Regions from separate parts of the Kitasatospora sp. NPDC058492 genome, predicted to be linked through region 2. Evidence: riboswitches for the same ligand, from Rfam matches in the RefSeq annotation. Region 2 holds a riboswitch; each other region holds the start of a gene.
What was found. A riboswitch is a leader RNA that binds a small molecule or an ion and turns the genes downstream of it on or off. The one in region 2 is predicted to bind cobalamin.

Region 1 (5,929 bases), on a different contig from region 2:
GCGGGCCATCACGATGTCGGCGCGCAGCCCGTCCACCTCGAACGCGGCGCACACGGCGGTGATCTGACGCAGCGCCACATCGGTCAGCTCCACCTTGGGCAGCAACTCCCTGGCGGCGGTGATGCGTTCGGCGAGCGCCTGCTCGTCCGCGGCGAACCGTGCGGCGAAGCCGGCCGGGTCGGCGTCGTAGCCGAGCCGGCGGCGGACCACCTCGGCGCGCTCGGCCGGGTCCCGGGTGGCGGCGATCTCGACGGTCAGGCCGAACCGGTCGAGCAGCTGCGGCCGCAGCTCGCCCTCCTCGGGGTTCATCGTGCCGACCAGCAGGAAGCGGGCGGCGTGCCGCACCGACACGCCCTCGCGCTCGACGTACGAGCGGCCCATCGCGGCGGCGTCCAGCAGCAGGTCCACGACGTGGTCCTGGAGCAGGTTCACCTCGTCGATGTAGAGCACGCCGCGGTGCGCCTTGGCGAGCAGCCCCGGCTCGTACGCCTTGACGCCCTCGGCGAGCGCCCGTTCCAGGTCGAGCGAGCCGACGATCCGGTCCTCGGCCACGCCGACCGGCAACTCGACCAGCTGGGCGGGGCGTTCGGACGCCGAGGGGCGGTCGTGCGGCCCGTCCGGGCACTGCGGGTCCGGCGCGGACGGGTCGCAGGCGAACCGGCAGCCGTCGACGGCCGCGAGGGTCGGCAGCAGGCCGGCCAGCGCGCGCACCATGGTCGACTTCGCGGTGCCCTTCTCGCCGCGCACCAGCACGCCGCCCACGGCCGGCGAGACCGCGTTGAGCAGCAGGCCGAGCCGCAGGTCGGGCATGCCGACGATCGCGGTGAACGGATAGCGGACGTCACTCATGCATACTCCCCAGGTGCCCCGGGCGCCAGGAACGGCAGCGATCCGGCCGCCGGCACCCCGCCCTCGATCAGCTTCCACAGCGCGTCGGTGTCCGCGTGCTCCTCGATCAGGTCGCCCAGCCGGTCCAGCCGGGCCTCGCGCGCCTCGGCGAACGAGGTGTCCGGCGCCGGCACGAACGCCCGGCCCGCCAACGCGGCGACCTCGCGCAGGAGTTCACGACGGAAGCCGTCGTTCTCCAGCGCGCCGTGCCAGGTCGTGCCCCACACCGGGCCGACCCGGCAGCCGTCCAGGCCGTGCCCGTCGTCATCGGAGAAGAACGGCTCGCCCCCCTCCACGGCCACCACCCCGTGGTGGATCTCGTAGCCCTCGACCCGCTGCCCGTACGCCGTGCCGACCGGGCGCGCCAGCACCTTCTCGGCGCCGAACCGCACGTGCGTCGGCAGCAGGCCCAGGCCCTCGACCGAGCCGGCCCCGGACTCCACCTCGTCCTCGATCCCGCGCGCCAGCATCTGGTAGCCGCCGCACACCCCGAGGACCGGCAGCCCGGCCGCCGCCCGCGCCTTCAGCGCCGGCTCCAGGCCGCGTTCGCGCAGCCAGGCCAGGTCGGCCACGGTGGCCCGGGTGCCGGGCAGCACCACCAGGTCGGCGTCGGCCAGTTCCTCCGGCCGGGTCACCCAGCGCACCAGCACGCCGGGCTCCTGCGCCAGGGCGTCCAGGTCGGTGAAGTTCGACAGCCGGGGGAAGCGCACCACGGCCACCCGCAGCACGTCCGCCCCGAGCGGGCCGCGGCCGTCGACCCGGTCCACCACCGTGGACAGGTCCAGCGAGTCCTCGGCGTCCAGCCACAGGCCCGGCAGCATCGGCAGGGTGCCCAGCACCGGACGGCCGGTCAGCCCGTGCAGCATCTCCAGGCCGGGCGCCAGCAGCCGCGCGTCGCCGCGGAACTTGTTGACGAACCAGCCCGCCACGTGCCGCTGGTCCTGCGCCGACAGCAGCGCCAGCGTCCCGTACATCGCCGCGAAGACGCCGCCGCGGTCGATGTCCCCGACCACCACCACCGGCAGCCCGGCGGCCGTCGCCAGGCCCATGTTGGCGATGTCCCGGTCCCGCAGGTTGATCTCGGCGGGCGAGCCGGCGCCCTCGCAGACCACCACCTCGTAGCGGCGGCGCAGATCCGCCAGGCACTCCAGCGACCGTTCCAGCAGGACGGGCTTGCGCTCGCGGTAGTCCAGCGCGCCCACCTCGGCGACCGGCCGGCCCAGCAGCACCACCTGGCTGCGGCCGTCCGCGCCCGGCTTCAGCAGCACCGGGTTCATCGCCGCCTCCGGCTCCACCCAGGCCGCCTGCGCCTGCATCGCCTGCGCCCGGCCGATCTCGGCGCCGTCGGTGGTGACGAAGGAGTTCAGCGACATGTTCTGCGCCTTGAACGGCGCGACCCGCACCCCCTGCCGGGCCAGCCAGCGGCAGATGCCCGCGGTCACCACGCTCTTGCCCGCGTCCGAGGTCGTCCCGGCGACCAGCAGTGCGTTGCTCATGCCCTTCCCCTCCACCGTGTCATCAGCAAGCGCAGCGCGACGTGCCCCGCGACCGTCGTACCCAGGGCCAGCGCGCCCACCCGCCGGGAGAGCACGCAGGCCCGCTCGATGTCGTCCACCGTCACCGGGCGCAACTCCGCGCCCAGCACCGGCCGGTGCTCCACCCGCTCCCCGTACTGGAGGGTCCCGCCCAGCCGGACGCCCACCGCGCCCGCGAAGGCCGCCTCCGCCTGGCCCGCGTTCGGGCTCGGGTGCGCCGAGCCGTCCCGCCGCCAGACCCGCCAGGCCGTTTTCGGCTGCGGCGCGGCGGCCACCGTGAGCAGCGCCGTCAGCCGGGCGCCCGGCCAGCCCGCCACGTCGTCGAGCCGGGCCGAGGCCCAGCCGAACCGGGCGTACCGCGGCGAGCGGTGGCCGACCATCGCGTCCAGCGTGTTCACCGCGCGGAACGCCAGCAGCCCCGGCGTGCCCGCCAGCGTGCCCCAGACCAGCGCGTTCACCACGGCGTCCGCCGTGTTCTCGGCCACCGACTCGACCACCGCGCGGGCGATCTGCGGCCCGTCCAGCGCGCTCGGATCCCGCCCGCACAGGTGCGGCAGCCGTTCCCGCGCGGCCGTCAGGTCGCCCGTGGCCAGCGACCGGCCGATGGTGCGCGCCTCCCGGGTCAGCGAGGTGCCGCCCAGCACCGTCCAGGTCGCGGCGGCCGCCAGCGCGGCCCGGCCCAGCGGACGCCGGCCCACCGTACGGTCCAGGGCCACCGCGCCGGCCGCGACCGCGCCCACGCACATCGCCGTGTACCCGGCGCCGGCCACCCGGTCGTCCTGCCACACCCGCCGCTCCAGCCGGGTCGCCGCGCCGCCGAAGACGGCCACCGGGTGGCCGCGCCGGGGGTCGGCGAAGCGGGCGTCCGCGGCGAAGCCCGCGGCGGCGCCGAGCGCGAACGCGGCGGCGCGGGTCAGCGGGCGCACGGCGGGTTCGGCGGAAGGCCGCGTGGGGTCCGGCGGGTCGGGGCAGCCTGCATCGCGTGCGTGTCCTCACTCAGGGTCCGCGCCCTGGATCGACGTACCGGGGGCGAGAGTCTCCTGGCTTCCGGGTCGGACGCACCCCCGGGCCTTCCAGCGGCTTCTGACGGTCCGCCGTGGCAATGTTCCGAGCGTGCTCCCCGGTGACAGTGGCGGGACCGCGCCGGACTCGCACCGGCTTCCTCTGCATGCCTCCGTTTGGCCCCAGGATCCCATCACGCGGCCGAACCGGGAGTCAACCGAGGTCACGGAGGGGTTGGTCACACCTCGGAGCCCTGTCGCCGGTGCCGTTCTCGCCCGCCCGAGGCCCGCCTGACGCCCGCCCCGCCCGACGCCCCGCCGTGACCCGGACGGCCCAGCCCGGTGGCCGCCCGCGCGGCCCCCCGGTGAACTGGTGCCCGAACACCGTCCGAGCACCGCCCGGACACCGCCCGGACACCGTCCGGTCCAAGAGCAGCCAAGACCAGCAGAGCGGGGAGCGATATGCGTTGGGGAACCGCGGCCGTCGTGGCGGCCGCCGTCGTCGGCGCCGGGGCCGCCGTCCTGGTGATCGGCCGTCGGGCCTCCGAACGGCTGGTCCACCCGGCGAGCGCCGTCCGGGAGTCGGGCCCCATCCTGGTGCGGAGCCTCGCCGCGGGCCGGATCACCTTCAACCGCCGCCCCGAGAGCCTGCGCCCCGGCCGCTGGGCCGTGGAATGGGACGACCACGGCCACGCCGTCGTCGAGGACGTCCTGCACAGCGACGAGAACGGTGTCACCCGCCGCCTCGTCCGCGCCGACCGGGGCACCCTCACCCCCGGCACCGAGGTCCGCTTCACCCCCCGCGTCCACCTCGGCGACCCCACGGAGGCGCTCGGCCTCCCCTTCACCGACACCGCCGCCGACGGCGAACTCGGCGCCCTCCCCGCCTGGCGCCTCGACGGCAAACGCGGCACCTGGGTGATCCTCGTCCACGGTCCCGGCGCCGACCGGCAGCAGACCCTCCCGGTCCTCCCCGTGCTCGACCGCCTCGCCCTGCCCGCCCTCGCCGTCACCTACCGGGGCGACCAGGGTGCCCCCGCCTCGCCGGACGGGCTCGGCCACTTCGGCGAGACCGAGTGGCGCGACGTCGAGTCGGCGGTCCGGCTCGCCCTCGACAGCGGCGCCGGCCGGGTCATCCTGTACGGCTGGTCCCTCGGCGCCACCATGGCCCTCCAGACGGCCTCCCGCTCCGCCTGGGCCCATGCCATCAGCGGCCTCGTCCTGGACTCGCCGGTCCTCGACCTGCCCGCCACCGCCCGCCGCGGCGCCGCCCGGGCCGGCTACACCGGCGCCGCCGCCGAGCTCGGCGCCCTCGCCGCCGAGGGCCGCACCGGCGTCGACCTCGCCGACTTCAGCCGCATCGCCGAGGGCGCCGACCTGCGTGTCCCCACCCTCCTCCTGCACAGCCCCGACGATCAGGTCGCCCCGTTCCGCGCCGCCGAGCGCCTCGCCGCCGCCCGCCCCGGCGTGGTCAGCCTCCGGCCTTTCCCGGGCGCCGACCACACCACCCTCTGGAACTCCGCCCCCACCCACTACACCGAACTCCTCCGCCGCTGGCTCACCCCCCTTCTCTGAACCCGGCCCCCCCGCACGAGAAGTCACACCGACAGGGCCTCTGTACGAAACCCGGACCTCACCCGTCAGCCACGGAGTGTGACCGGTCGGGCGGGTAGCGCGACCGCCGCCGCAAGGGTTGAGCCGGGATGGCATGCCCCCGCCACCTGTTTCCGGCCAGGCGGTTTGCCTCTGTTGCCCGATTGTTGCCCGATCTTGGGGAGGCGCCGTCGACGGCCGCCCGTCCGTACAGCCAACCGGATGTGACAGAAGGCCGGTACAAGGGGAAGACTGCTCGACGTGACGTCTCGGAATCCGCGCGACCGTGATGCCCCGCTCCCTCCGACGATCGGTACTGGTGCGACGGTGACCCGTCTCCCCGGTACGGCCCACCGGCCCGCCGCCGGCAAGCCGGGCGGGGCCGGGGTACCCCGCCGACGAGGGCCCGCTGCGGCGCCCGGTCGGGGGAGGGTTCCCGTACCGGAGGGCTTCCCCGCGCCGGCCGAGCTGGCGCCGCTGGCCCGCCGGATGCTGGTGGACGCCGTCCGGATCGCCCGCTGGGCGGGGGACCTGGAAGAGGTCGACAAGCGGGGCGAGCTGCTGCCCGACGACGCCCGTGCGGCGGGTCGGGCGCTGGCCATGACGGTCGGCGCCGCCGCCAAGGCGTGGGGGCAGGCACTGCTGGTCGGCCTGGTGGAGGCCAGGGACGGCGGTGCGGTCCCGGGCTGGCGCCTGCACGCCTGGGAGCACGACGACGAGGCGGTGGTCCGCGGCTGGTCGGCGCTGTTCGACGCCTGGACGCTGCTGGCCCCGGTGCCGCCGGCCGCCCTGCGGGGCGTGTTCGCGGTGCTGGCCGGCCAGGCGGTGGACCAGGCGCCTCAGTTGCTGTCGTTCCTGCACCTGGTGGCCGGTCCGGTGTCGGACGGCGAACTGCTGGAGCTGCTGCGCCGG
Region 2 (5,929 bases):
CGGCGGCGGCGGCCGCCGCCAGGGCGGTGTCCGCCGCGGCCGCCACCGGCACCTGGGTGACGTCCGGCGCGATCAGGTGCTCCCCGGTGTCGTCCGGCGGCAGATCGTCCGGCACTGCCAGCAGCACCCGCTCCCGGGTCAGCAGCAGCGTCGCCCCGCAGGGCGCGCAGCCCGTCAGATACCGCACGTTCGCCGCCCGGGTGATCAGCGCCGCATCGGCCCCGGCCGCACTGCAGTGCTCCCTCACCCGCTCCCGCCGACCCGCGTACGCATCAGACATGCGTCGAGCCTACGAACCCCCACCCCGATCCGCCCGCCGAGCACCCCCGACAGGGCGCGCTCCCGCCCCCGCACGCCCTCTTTGTGGTCGCTACGCCCCCTCCGGATCGATCAGGCCGCGGCGATAGGCGGGGACCAGGTTCTGGGGGACGAGCAGTTCGCGGCCGTTGAGGGTGATCGGGACGAGCTTCGGGGCCTTGCCCTTCCACTGGGCCCGGCGGTGCCGGGTGTTGCTGCGGGACGTCTTGCGCTTGGGGACGGCCATCGGGGGCTCCTTGTCGGGTGGTGACGGTGGTGGCGGTGGTGACGGCGGCGATGGCTACCGGGTGGTGCCGGCGGCGATGGCTACCGGGTGGTGCCGGCGGCGTACGGGAGGAGGGCCATCTCGCGGGCGTTCTTGACGGCCCTGGCCACGGCGCGCTGCTGCTGGACGGTGAGCCGGGTGACGCGGCGGCTCCGGATCTTGCCGCGGTCGGAGACGAAGCGCCGCAGCAGGTCGGTGTCCTTGTAGTCGATGTACTCGACGCCGGCCGCGAACAGCGGGTTCGGCCGGTCCTTGGGCGGGTTCGGTCGCTTACGCACAGTGACGGCTCCTCAGTGAACGGGGTCGAGCAGGTCCCGGAAGGCGTCCGGCAGGGCCTTCCAGCCGGGTTCGCCGGCGGCGAGTTCGGCGTCGGTGAGCAGACAGGAGTCGAGCAGCCCGGTGACACCGTCGACGTCCAGGCCCTCGGCGGTGAAGCTGAGCTGCTGCACCCGGTCGCCGTGCAGAGGGTGCCAGTCGAGGGCGGCGGCGGCCCGGCGGGCGGGCGGGTAGAGCTCCCAGGCGGCGTCGGGCAGGGAGGTGAGCCAGGGCCCGCACTCCTCGACCGCGAGGTTGGCCCCGGCGGCGTCCCAGGCGAGCATCAGGTCGGGCCGGTTGGCCAGCCAGAAGCGGCCGCGGCTGCGCTGGGCGGCGGGGACGAGCAGTTCCAGCGCCCGGTGCAGCCGCTCGGGGTGCAGCGGCCGGCGGCGCTCCCAGACCAGCGTGGTGACGCCGGCCTCGTCGCTCTCCTGCGGGAGCAGCGCGATCGCCGGGTTGACCCGGTCGCGGGCGGCGGCGACGTCGAAGCCGCCGAGGGCGGCCCGGGTGAGCGCGCCGGTGCCGAGCCGGACGACCCGGGCGGTGGGGTGGAGCTGGCGGAGCAGCGCGAGCCCGGGCGTGTGCGCCGTCGCGCGCGGGACGGCGAGGGTGGTGGCGTACTCGACCTGGTGGGCGAGCGCCTCCGCGCGGGTCCGCTGGTCCTGGCGGGCGGTGTGCTCGCCGTGGTCCACCAGGTCGTCGGAGACGGAGAGTTCGCCGATCAGCCGGTCCGGGTCGACGGCCGTGACCACGCCCGCGAGTTCGACGGCGTCCTCCAGATGGCGGCCGTCCGCCTCTCCCCCGGCGATCACCTCGACGGCCGGGTGCGGGTCGCTGCCGCCCCACAGTTCGACGATCGCGAGTCCGTACCGGCCTTCGTCGGCGATCCGCAGCAGTCGCGGCAGCAGGTCCTCGCGCAGGGCGCAGCAGGGGCAGTCGTTCACCAGCGGGACGTCGGCGGCGTCGAACCCGCCTCCCGCGTCGCGCAGTTCGCGGTGGACGACGCCCTGCGAGGCCTCCCGCAGGTCGTGGTGGAGGACCACCGCGTCCACCGCGGCCGCGGCCAACTCCCGGACGGCGGCGCGGCGTTCGGCGGCGTGCAGGCCGGCGACGACCACCACGGGCAGCTTGATCCCGTCCACGCCGCTCACCAGCTGGCCTTGCGGACGCCGGGCAGGTGGCCGGCGTGGGCGTGGACGCGGAGGTTGACCCGGGAGAGGCCGAAGGCGCGCAGGTAGCCGCGGGGGCGGCCGTCGACGGCGTCGCGGTTGCGGATCCGGGTGGCGCTGGCGTCGCGGGGCTGGCGGGCGAGTTCGGCCTGGGCGGCGGCGCGTTCGGCGGGGGCGGTGCCGGGGCCGGCGATGATCCGCTTGAGCTCGGCGCGGCGCTCGGCGTACCGGGCCACGACGGCGCGGCGCTGCTCGTTCTTGGCGATCTTGCTCTGCTTGGCCATCAGACCTTCCCCCCTCGGGCGCGGATGCGGGCGACGGCGGCCTCGATGCCGATCGTGTCGATGGTGCGGATGCCCTTGGCGCTGAGGGTGAGCCGGACGTACCGGCCCTCGCCGGGCAGCCAGTAGCGCTTGTGCTGGATGTTGGGGTCGAAGCGGCGGCGGGTGCGGCGGTGCGAGTGCGAGATCGCGTTGCCGAATCCGGGCTTGCGGCCGGTGAGTTGGCAGTGGGCGGACATGGGTGCTCCCTGACGTCCGGGAATGGGCAGGACGGAGCTCACGTTACACCAGATGAAAATGACTTCCATTTCGGTGTACGGTTTCGCCCCGGCCCCGAACACCCCGCCAACCCGCCAACCCGCCAACCCGCCAACCCGCCAACCCGGGAGGACACCCATGGCCCGTAGTGAACTGCGCCCCGTCATCAAGCTCCGCTCCACCGCCGGCACCGGCTACACGTACGTGACCCGCAAGAACCGCCGCAACGACCCGGACCGGATGGTCCTGCGCAAGTACGACCCGCTCGCGCGCCGGCACGTCGACTTCCGCGAAGAGCGCTGAACCCCGCCCGCCCGAACTGAACCCCGCACCGACGGAACGCCGACCGGCAGCGACCCGTACCGCCCCGCAGCGACGAAACGGCGCCTCCCCCGGGATCCCGGGGGAGGCGCCGTCGCTGCTCGCAGCCGTCGCCGCTCGCAGCCGTCACTACTCGGCGGCCACCCAGCGCTTCTCCACCCGGGCCAGCTTCCAGTAGGCGATCGCCGCGGCCCAGACCACCACGAACAGCCCGGCGATCGCGTAGCCGACGTTGTCCAGCGAGATGCCCGCGATCCAGCCGGTGACCGGGTCGGTCAGATCGAGCTTCTCGTGCAGCACGCCGACCAGCTCGATGGTGCCGATGACGAAGGCCACCGCGATCGACAGCCCGGTGATCGTCAGGTTGTAGTAGACCTTCCGGACCGGGTTGGCGAAGGCCCACTGGTACGCGAAGTTCATGAACGTCCCGTCCAGGGTGTCGAACAGGCTCATCCCGGCCGCGAACAGCAGCGGCAGGCAGACGATCGCGTACCAGGGCAACCCGGCCGCCGCGCCCGACCCGGCCATCACCATCAGGGTGACCTCGGTCGCGGTGTCGAAGCCCAGCCCCAGCACCATGCCCACCGGGAACATCTGCCCGGGCCGGGTGATCGAGCGGGTCGCCCGGTTCAGCACCCGGGCCATGAAGCCCCGCGAGTTGAGGTGCTCCTCCAGCTGCGCCTCGTCGTACGACCCGGCCCGCATCGCCCGGAACACCTTGAGGATGCCGAGCAGCGCGGCCAGGTTGAGCGCGCCGATCAGGTAGAGGAACGCGCCGGAGGCCGTCGTGCCGACCATCCCGAGCCACTTGTGGGTGGTCGAGTCGTCGTCCATCAGCGTGCTGGCCAGCTGCGCGCCGCCCGCCACCAGGGCGGCCATCAGCACCACCATCGAGGAGTGCCCGAGGGCGAACCAGAAGCCGACCGAGACCGGCCGCTTGCCGTCCGCCATCAGCTTGCGGGTGGTGTTGTCGATCACCGCGATGTGGTCGGCGTCGAAGGCGTGCCGCATGCCGAGGGTGTACGCGGTGATCCCCAGGCCCACGCCGAAGACCTGGGTGCCGACCGCGTAGTTGTGGGGCGCGACCAGGAAGATGAGCGTCCCGAACGCCACCACGTGCATGGCCAGGATCACCCCCATCAGCCCGGCCGTGCGAACGGTGTCCTCGCGCTTCCAGCGGAACGTGGGCAGCACGGACGGTGTCGCCGGCGCCTCGGCGGCGGCGGTTTCGGGCAGGGTCATTCGGGTCACGCTCCAGCACCTCGTGGAAACACTTCGTGAGATGCCGTGGCCGGTCTCCTGGCTTACGGGGGTCCCGTACCCGCCTTCCCAGGTGCGCGAGGCTCCCAGTGGCGTCGTGGGTACGGACGTCTCTCCATCGTCGACGATCACGATGGCCCGATCACAGTGGCGAGGGCCGCTCCGGACTGGGACCCCTGAGGATCCGTCACCGGTCTTCCCGAGCACCACGGCGGGGAACACCGTAGGGGTCAGGACCCACCCTTGCAAGGCTGCGCACCTGCGCAGGTGTCCAGGATCACAGGCCCCCTCCTGCAACAATGTGCGCATGCATCTCGTACCGGCCGACCGCGCGGGCCACCGCACCATCGACGGACACCGGGTCTGCGAGGCCATCGCCGCGATCGGCGACCCCGCGCACGTCCGCACCTGGGCCGAGCGGTTCTCCCTGCTCGCCGACCCCGGGCGGCTCGCCCTCCTGCTCGCCCTCCACCGGGCCGGCCCGCTCGCCGTCTCCGACCTCGCCGTCGCCACCGGCATGCGCGACCCCGCCGTGTCCCAGGCCCTGCGGCTGCTCCGCACCGCGGGCGTGGTCACCGGGGACAAGGACGGGCGGGTCGTGCGCTACCGGCTCGTGGACGAGGCCATGCGCCCCCTCCTCGACGCGTGCGCCGCCGCCGAACACCACGAGCCCACCGTGGCCGTCGGCTGACCGGCCCCCCGGAGGACACGCCGGGGCCCGGCCGGAGCAACCGCGGACCCGGTCAGGCCGCCTGGCAGGCGGGGCACCAGAAGAGGTTGCGCGCGGCGTGCTGCTCCGTCCGGACGTCGGTGCCGCAGACCAGGCAGGGCATCGCGGCCCGCCGGTAGACGTACACCTCGCCGCCGTGGTCGTCGACACGCGGCGGGCGGCCCATCGCCTCGGGGGTGTGCTCGGGCCGGACGGTGTCGATCCGGCCCGCGCCGACGCCCTCGCGCATCAGGGCGACCAGGTCGGCCCAGATCGCGTCCCACTCGCCCCGGGTGAGGTCGCGGCCGGCGCGGTGCGGGTTGATCCCGTGGCGGAACAGCACCTCGGCCCGGTAGACGTTGCCCACCCCGGCCAGCACCTTCTGGTCCATCAGCAGCGCGGCGACGGTCGTCCGGCTGGCCGATATCCGGCGCCAGGCGGCCTGCGGGTCGGCGTCGGCGCGCAGCGGGTCGGGGCCCAGCCGGGCGGCGACGGCGGCCTTCTCCGCGCCGGTGACCAGCGCGCAGGTGTTGGGGCCGCGCAGATCGGCGTAGCCGTCGTCGTTGGCCAGCCGCAGCCGGACCAGGCCGACCGGCTCGGGCGCGGGCCCGGTGCCGAAGGCGAAGCCGCCGTAGAGGCCGAGGTGGACGTGCACCCAGGCGCCCTCCTCGAAGCCGAGGAACAGGTGCTTGCCGACGGCTTCGGCCGCGGTGAGCAGCTGCCCGTCGATGGCCTTGGCCTCGTCGGCGAACCGGCCCTGCGGGCTGGACACCTCGACCGGGCGGCCGCCGAAGGCCTTCCGGTTCTCGGCGGCGAGGCGGTGGATGATGTGGCCTTCCGGCACGGGCGTCAGCTCCCCCGGGGTGGTTCGACAGGACCTGCACATCATCGCAGTCGGCGCCGACAGCACCGGATCGTCGCAGGTCAGCGGACCGGCATGCCCATCAGCCGGGCCAGGATGACGCGGTCCAGCTCGGCGGCGGTGCCGGCCACGTCCAGGTACGAGTTGTCGATGATCGGCAGCCCGGAGTTG
Region 3 (5,929 bases), on a different contig from region 2:
GGCGGTCGAGGATCTCCTCCACGGTGTCGGCCCCGTAGCAGTGGTCGATCCAGGCCCGCCGACCGTCCAGCAGGCCGGCCGGTGCGGGCCCGACGTTCCGTTCGAGGGCGTCGTGCACGGGGAGTTCGGCCAGGTCGTCCAGCAGCGCGGGCAGCCGCTCGGCCGGGGCGAAGTGGTCGGCGAGGCCGCAGAGCAGCGCGTCCGCGGCGCCGACGGAGCCCGCGGTCAGGGCGAGGTGGGTACCCAGCTCGCCGGGTGCGAGGGCGAGCAGGTAAGTGCCGCCGACGTCGGGGACGAAGCCGATGCCGGCCTCGGGCATGGCGACGCGTGTGGTCTCGGTGACGATCCGGACGCTGCCGTGGGCGGAGACCCCGACCCCGCCGCCCATCACGATGCCGCTCATGAGCGCGACGTAGGGCTTGGGGTAGCGGGCGATGCGGGCGTTGAGGCGGTACTCGTCGCGCCAGAACTCCTCGACGGCGCCCGGGTCCGCGCCGGTGGCGGCGCGGTGGATGGCGACGATGTCGCCGCCGGCGCAGAAGGCCCGCTCACCGGCGCCGGTGATGACCACGGTGTCGACCCGCTGGTCCTCCTCCCACGCGTCCAGGGCTTCGGAGATCCTTCGCACCATGCCGTGGGTGAGGGCGTTCAGGGCCGCGGGGCGGTTGAGGACGATCAGGCCCGCCCGGCCCTCGCGGTGGACCAGGACCTCGTCGAGGTCGTTCCCGGCCATCACGCGGCCCCGGTCAGGCCGCGGGCGACGATGACGCGCATGATCTCGTTGGTTCCTTCCAGGATCTGGTGCACCCGCAGGTCGCGGACGATCTTCTCGATGCCGTACTCGGCCAGGTAGCCGTAGCCGCCGTGCAGTTGGAGCGCCTGGTTGGCGACCTCGAAGCCGGTGTCGGTGGCGTGCCGCTTGGCCATCGCGCACAGCTCCGGCGCTCTGGGGTCCCCCCGGTCCAGGGCCGAGGCGGCCCGCCAGAGCAGCGACCTGGCCGCCTCCAGCTCCGTGGCCATGTCGGCGAGCCGGAACTGCAGCGCCTGGGCGTGCAGGAGCCGGGCGCCGAACGCCTCGCGGTCCGCCAGATAGCGGGTGGCCCGCTCCAGGGCGTCCTGCGCTCCGCCGAGGGAGCAGGCGGCGATGCCGAGCCGGCCGCCGTTCAGCCCGTTCATGGCGATCCGGAAGCCCTCGCCCTCGGCTCCCAGGAGGCGGTCGGCCGGGAGCCGGACGCCGTCCAGCCGCACCTGGCGGGTGGGCTGGGCGTTCCAGCCCATCTTCTTCTCGTCGGGCCCGAACGAGACGCCGGCGTCGTCGCGTTCGACGACGAACGCGGACACCCCGCCGGCCCCCGGTCCGCCGGTGCGGGCCATCACCAGGTAGACCTGGGAGGCCCCTGCGCCCGAGATGAACTGCTTGACGCCGTCGAGGACCCAGTGCGCCCCGTCCCGGCGGGCTCGGGTGGTCAGTGCCGCCGCGTCCGAGCCCGCGCCGGGCTCGGTGAGGCAGTAGCTGGCGGGGGTCGCCATGGCGCTGAGGCCCGGCAGCCAGCGGGCGCGCTGGGCGTCGTCGCCGTAGCGGTCGATCATCCAGGCGACCATGTTGTGGATGGACAGGTAGGCGGCGATGGACGGGCAGCCGGTGGCCAGCGCCTCGAACACCAGCACGCCGTCGGCGCGGGTGAGCCCGGAGCCGCCGGACTCCTCGCGGACGTAGACACCGGCCAGGCCGACGTCCGCCGCCTTGCGCAGCACGTCCACCGGGAAGTGCTTGGCCTGGTCCCACGCGACCGCGTTCGGCGCCAGGTGTTCGCGGGCGAAGGCCCGGGTGGTCGCCGCGATGGCGAGCTGGTCCTCTGTGAGGTCGTGCACGGCGCCCTCAGCCCATCGTCGGGATGGTGAAGCTCGCGCCCTCCTTGACCCCGGAGGGCCAGCGCGAGGTGACGGTGCGGGTGCGGGTGTAGAAGCGGATCGAGTCCGGCCCGTGCTGGTTGAGGTCGCCGAACCCGGAGCGCTTCCAGCCGCCGAAGGTGTGGTACGCGACCGGCACGGGGATCGGCACGTTGACGCCGACCATGCCGGTGTTCACCCGGCGGGCGAAGTCCCGCGCCGTGTCGCCGTCCCGGGTGTAGACGGCCACGCCGTTGCCGAACTCGTGCTCGCCGGGCAGGCGCAGCGCCTCCTCGTAGTCGGCGGCGCGGAGCACGGTCAGGACGGGGCCGAAGATCTCCTCCCGGTAGATCCGCATGTCGGGCGTGACGCGGTCGAACAGCGAGGCGCCGAGGAAGTAGCCGTCCTCGTGCCCCTCCAGCCGGAAGTCCCGCCCGTCGACGACGAGTTCGGCGCCCTCCTCGACCCCGAGGTCCAGGTAGCCGCGGACCCGCTCCAGCGCGTCGGCGCCGACCAGCGGGCCGAAGTCCGCCGCCGGGTCGTCCGAGCGCCCGACCTTCAACGCGGCGATCCGCTCGACCAGTTTGGCCACCAGGGCGTCGGCGGTCTCCTCCCCCACCGGGACGGCCACCGAGATCGCCATGCAGCGCTCGCCGGCCGAGCCGTAGCCGGCGCCGATCAGCGCGTCCGCGGCCTGGTCGAGGTCGGCGTCCGGCATCACGACCAGGTGGTTCTTGGCGCCGCCGAAGCACTGCGCCCGCTTCCCGTGCGCGGCGGCGGTGGCGTACACGTACTGGGCGATCGGTGTGGAGCCGACGAACCCGACCGCCTGCACCCGCGGGTCCTCCAGCAGGGTGTCGACGGCCTCCTTGCCGCCGTTGACCACGTTCAGCACGCCCGGCGGCAGCCCGGCCTCCAGGAACAGCTCGGCGAGGCGCAGCGGCACCGAGGGGTCGCGCTCCGAGGGCTTGAGGACGAGGGCGTTGCCGCAGGCGATGGCGGGTGCGGCCTTCCAGAGCGGGATCATCGCGGGGAAGTTGAACGGCGTGATGCCCGCGACCACGCCGAGCGGCTGGCGCATCGAGTACACGTCGATGCCGGTGCCCGCGTTGTCGCTGAACTCGCCCTTCAGCAGGTGCGGGATGCCGGCGGCGAACTCCACGACCTCCAGGCCGCGTTGGATGTCCCCGTGGGCGTCGGCCACGGTCTTGCCGTGCTCGGCGGACAGCAGCCGGGCCAGTTCCTCCTTCTCCTGCTCGACGAGTTGGAGGAAGCGCAGCAGGACGCGGGCGCGCCGCTGCGGATTCCACGCGGCCCATGCGGGCTGGGCCTGCGCGGCGTCGGCGATCACCGCCTCGACCTCGGCCCGGCTCGCCAGCGGCACCCGGGCCTGCACCCGGCCGGTGTTGGGGTCGTACACGTCGCCGAAGCGACCGGAGGTGCCGGCGGTGGGCTTGCCGGCGACGAAGTGGGTCAGTTCTCGGACCGTCGGGTTCCTTCTCTCGACAGGGGTGGGGAGAGGAGGAGGATCGGAGGCCGCCGCCGGTCGGCGGGCGCACGGTGGTGCGCCCCGCGACACGGGCGTGCGGCGGCAGAACGGAACGTCAGAGTGTCGGGGCCCCGGCGGCCGTGGGCACGGGACGACCAGGAGCGGCAGTGGAGCGGGAGCAGCCCGGAGTCATGCGTGTCGTCTCCATCCTCGTGGAAAACACGGAACACCCGCGGCCGGTATCCTGACTCCCGGATCACCGCACGCCCCCAGGCCTTCCCGGCTGGCTGCCAGTGGCCTTCGTCTGCGAGGACGAACTCCCCGGTCACAGTGGCGGGACCGTGCCGGACTCACACCGGCTTCCCTGACACCGCGGACCTGCCGTCGACCATATAGTTGGACGTCCTAGTAAGTCCAGAGGCCCGCACGCGCGTTGTGCCATCGACTTTCCACCGCGCCGAGCGGCACGTGACCGGACGGTGTCCGCAAATCAGGCGCCCGGCAGCGCGGGGCCGCGAGCCCGTAAAATTAGCTGAGGCACACCTAAGCAACACAGGCCGGGCCCATCTTCGCCATACCGGCGCGGGCAGGCCTCGGCCGCCGACCGCTGTCGGCGCCGGAGGTGCGCCTGCCGGGAGTGTGCCTTCCGGGAGTGTCGGGACAGGGAGAACGATGTGAGGGTCGGTCGGGACGCCAGGCGTCCGCACGGGGAACTGGTCGCGGACGTGCTGGCGGTGTTGTGGGCGGCCGGCGAGCCGCTGACCGCCCAGCAGGTCAAGGAGGCGCTGGACCACGGGCTGGCCCGCACCACCGTGACGACGATCCTCACGCGTCTGCACGAGAAGGGGACCCTGGTCCGCAGCCGCCCCGCGCGGTCCTTCGCCTACGCCCCGGTGGAGGACGCCGCCGGACTGGCGGCCGGGCGCATGCGCCGGGAGTTGGAGAAGGAACCCCAGCGGGACCTCGTGCTGAAGCGGTTCGTCTCCTCCCTGTCCGAGGACGACGAGGACGTGCTGCGCCGCCTGCTCCTCGATGCCCAGACCGAGGCCGAGGCCGAGGCCGGGGCCCAGACCGGGGCCAGGGCCGCGACCGCGGCGGACTCCGGCAGGCCCGGGCCCGAGGACGACGCATGGGCCTGATCCTGACGGTCGTCGCCCTGGCCCTGCTGCTCCCCTGGGCCGCGGCGCCCGCCGCACGCCGCTTGGCCCTGCTGCTCCCTCCGCGCGAGGCCTCGCTCGTACTCACGGGCGCGGCCGTCCTGCTGGCGGGCGGCACCGTCGCGGCACTCGCCGGGCTGTTCCACGTCCCGTTCCTGGCAGGCCTGGAGCACCTGCCGCTGTCCGGCGTCGTCGCCCGGTGGCCGGCCGTGGTGCCGGTGTCCTGCGCTGCCGGGGCCGCGCTGGCCGTCCAGGCCGTACGGCTGACGCTGCGGTGGCGCGGGCACCGCGTGCTCCTCGCCCGCGCCTGGGGCCTGACCGCTGATGCGACGAGCGACGGCGACCTGCTCGTGGTCGCGGGCAAGGACGCCGAGGCCTTCGCCCTGCCCGGCCACCGGGGGCGCCCCGGCCGCGTCGTCGTCTCGGCCGGCATGCTGAGCGCGCTGGGCCCGGCGGAGCGCGCGGTGCTCCTCGCCCACGAGCGCGCCCACCTGCGCGGGCGCCACCACCTGCTGTCCGCCGCCGTCGACCTCGCCGCCGCCGTACACCCGGCGCTGGCCCGGCTGCGGGCCGACCTCGACTACCACCTGGAACGCTGGGCCGACGAGCAGGCCGCCGCCGCGGTCGCCGACCGGCGCACCGCCGCGACCGCCATCGCCCGGGCGGCCCTGGCCGGATCGCCGTCCGCCCGCCGAACCGCCGGGCCCCTGCTGTCCGTGAACACCGGCCCCGTGCCCCAGCGCGTCCAGGCCCTCCTGGGCCCCGCACCCGCCCGCCCGACCGGCCGCAGGGCGCACGCCGCCGTCGCCCTGGTCGCCGCCGTCACGGTCGCGGCCCTGCTCGGCGTGGCCTTGGCCTACGGGCTGCACGAGTACGTCGAGTACGCGGCCCGGACCCTGAGGGCTCACGGCCCGGTCTGACGACATCGATGTAGACCAACCGTGCGGGTCCGGGTATGGTGAGGCTCGGCTTACCCGTGCGGGTCTTGGCGCAGCCGCCCGCCCGCCGGCGATCAGAGGCCGCGTTCACTCCGGCCTCCGGGCTCGGCATCCCCGCGCGGGTGCCGCCACCATGGCCCCGGTCCGAGAACACGGCGGCCACCGGACGATGGGACCTGGCGTGTACGACGGGAGGACGGGCTCGACGAGCCCCTTCGAACAGACCGTCTACCTCCTGTCGACGGCCGGCAGGGCGGTCGACCGGCTGCTGGCCGACCGGCTCGACGCGAGGGGAATGGGCCCGGCCCATCAGGCGCTGCTGTCCGCACTCGCCCAGCTGGGGCCGCACGGGCGCCGCGACCTCACCGAGCACGCCGCCGCAACCGCAACCGCAACCGCCGCAACCGGGGCCGACTCCGCCCAGGCACTGGACGACCTCCTGTCGGCAGGCCTGG

Region 1: another riboswitch for cobalamin. It lies ahead of ACFWPI_RS21970 (cobalamin biosynthesis protein); the one in region 2 lies ahead of ACFWPI_RS14845 (HoxN/HupN/NixA family nickel/cobalt transporter).
Region 3: another riboswitch for cobalamin. It lies ahead of ACFWPI_RS05985 (CoA-acylating methylmalonate-semialdehyde dehydrogenase); the one in region 2 lies ahead of ACFWPI_RS14845 (HoxN/HupN/NixA family nickel/cobalt transporter).

What each region holds. Positions count from the first base shown of each region.
Region 1 is NZ_JBHXMU010000033.1:18,812-24,740, forward strand. It holds gene ACFWPI_RS21960 (putative cobaltochelatase) at 1-849, opposite strand, end outside; gene ACFWPI_RS21965 (cobyric acid synthase) at 846-2,384, opposite strand; gene ACFWPI_RS21970 (cobalamin biosynthesis protein) at 2,381-3,349, opposite strand; cobalamin riboswitch at 3,457-3,589, opposite strand; gene ACFWPI_RS21975 (alpha/beta hydrolase family protein) at 3,887-4,999, shown strand; gene ACFWPI_RS21980 (hypothetical protein) at 5,345-5,929, shown strand, end outside.
Region 2 is NZ_JBHXMU010000019.1:862-6,790, reverse strand. It holds gene ACFWPI_RS14880 (Xaa-Pro peptidase family protein) at 1-280, opposite strand, end outside; gene rpmF (50S ribosomal protein L32) at 371-544, opposite strand; gene rpsR (30S ribosomal protein S18) at 625-861, opposite strand; gene ACFWPI_RS14865 (CobW family GTP-binding protein) at 874-2,040, opposite strand; gene rpsN (30S ribosomal protein S14) at 2,046-2,351, opposite strand; gene rpmB (50S ribosomal protein L28) at 2,351-2,587, opposite strand; gene rpmG (50S ribosomal protein L33) at 2,745-2,909, shown strand; gene ACFWPI_RS14845 (HoxN/HupN/NixA family nickel/cobalt transporter) at 3,057-4,169, opposite strand; cobalamin riboswitch at 4,199-4,413, opposite strand; gene ACFWPI_RS14840 (ArsR/SmtB family transcription factor) at 4,495-4,878, shown strand; gene ACFWPI_RS14835 (Fpg/Nei family DNA glycosylase) at 4,931-5,740, opposite strand; gene ACFWPI_RS14830 (AAA family ATPase) at 5,821-5,929, opposite strand, start outside.
Region 3 is NZ_JBHXMU010000006.1:38,653-44,581, forward strand. It holds gene ACFWPI_RS05975 (enoyl-CoA hydratase/isomerase family protein) at 1-733, opposite strand, end outside; gene ACFWPI_RS05980 (acyl-CoA dehydrogenase family protein) at 733-1,872, opposite strand; gene ACFWPI_RS05985 (CoA-acylating methylmalonate-semialdehyde dehydrogenase) at 1,880-3,367, opposite strand; cobalamin riboswitch at 3,596-3,787, opposite strand; gene ACFWPI_RS05990 (BlaI/MecI/CopY family transcriptional regulator) at 4,054-4,518, shown strand; gene ACFWPI_RS05995 (M48 family metalloprotease) at 4,509-5,456, shown strand; gene ACFWPI_RS06000 (MarR family winged helix-turn-helix transcriptional regulator) at 5,656-5,929, shown strand, end outside.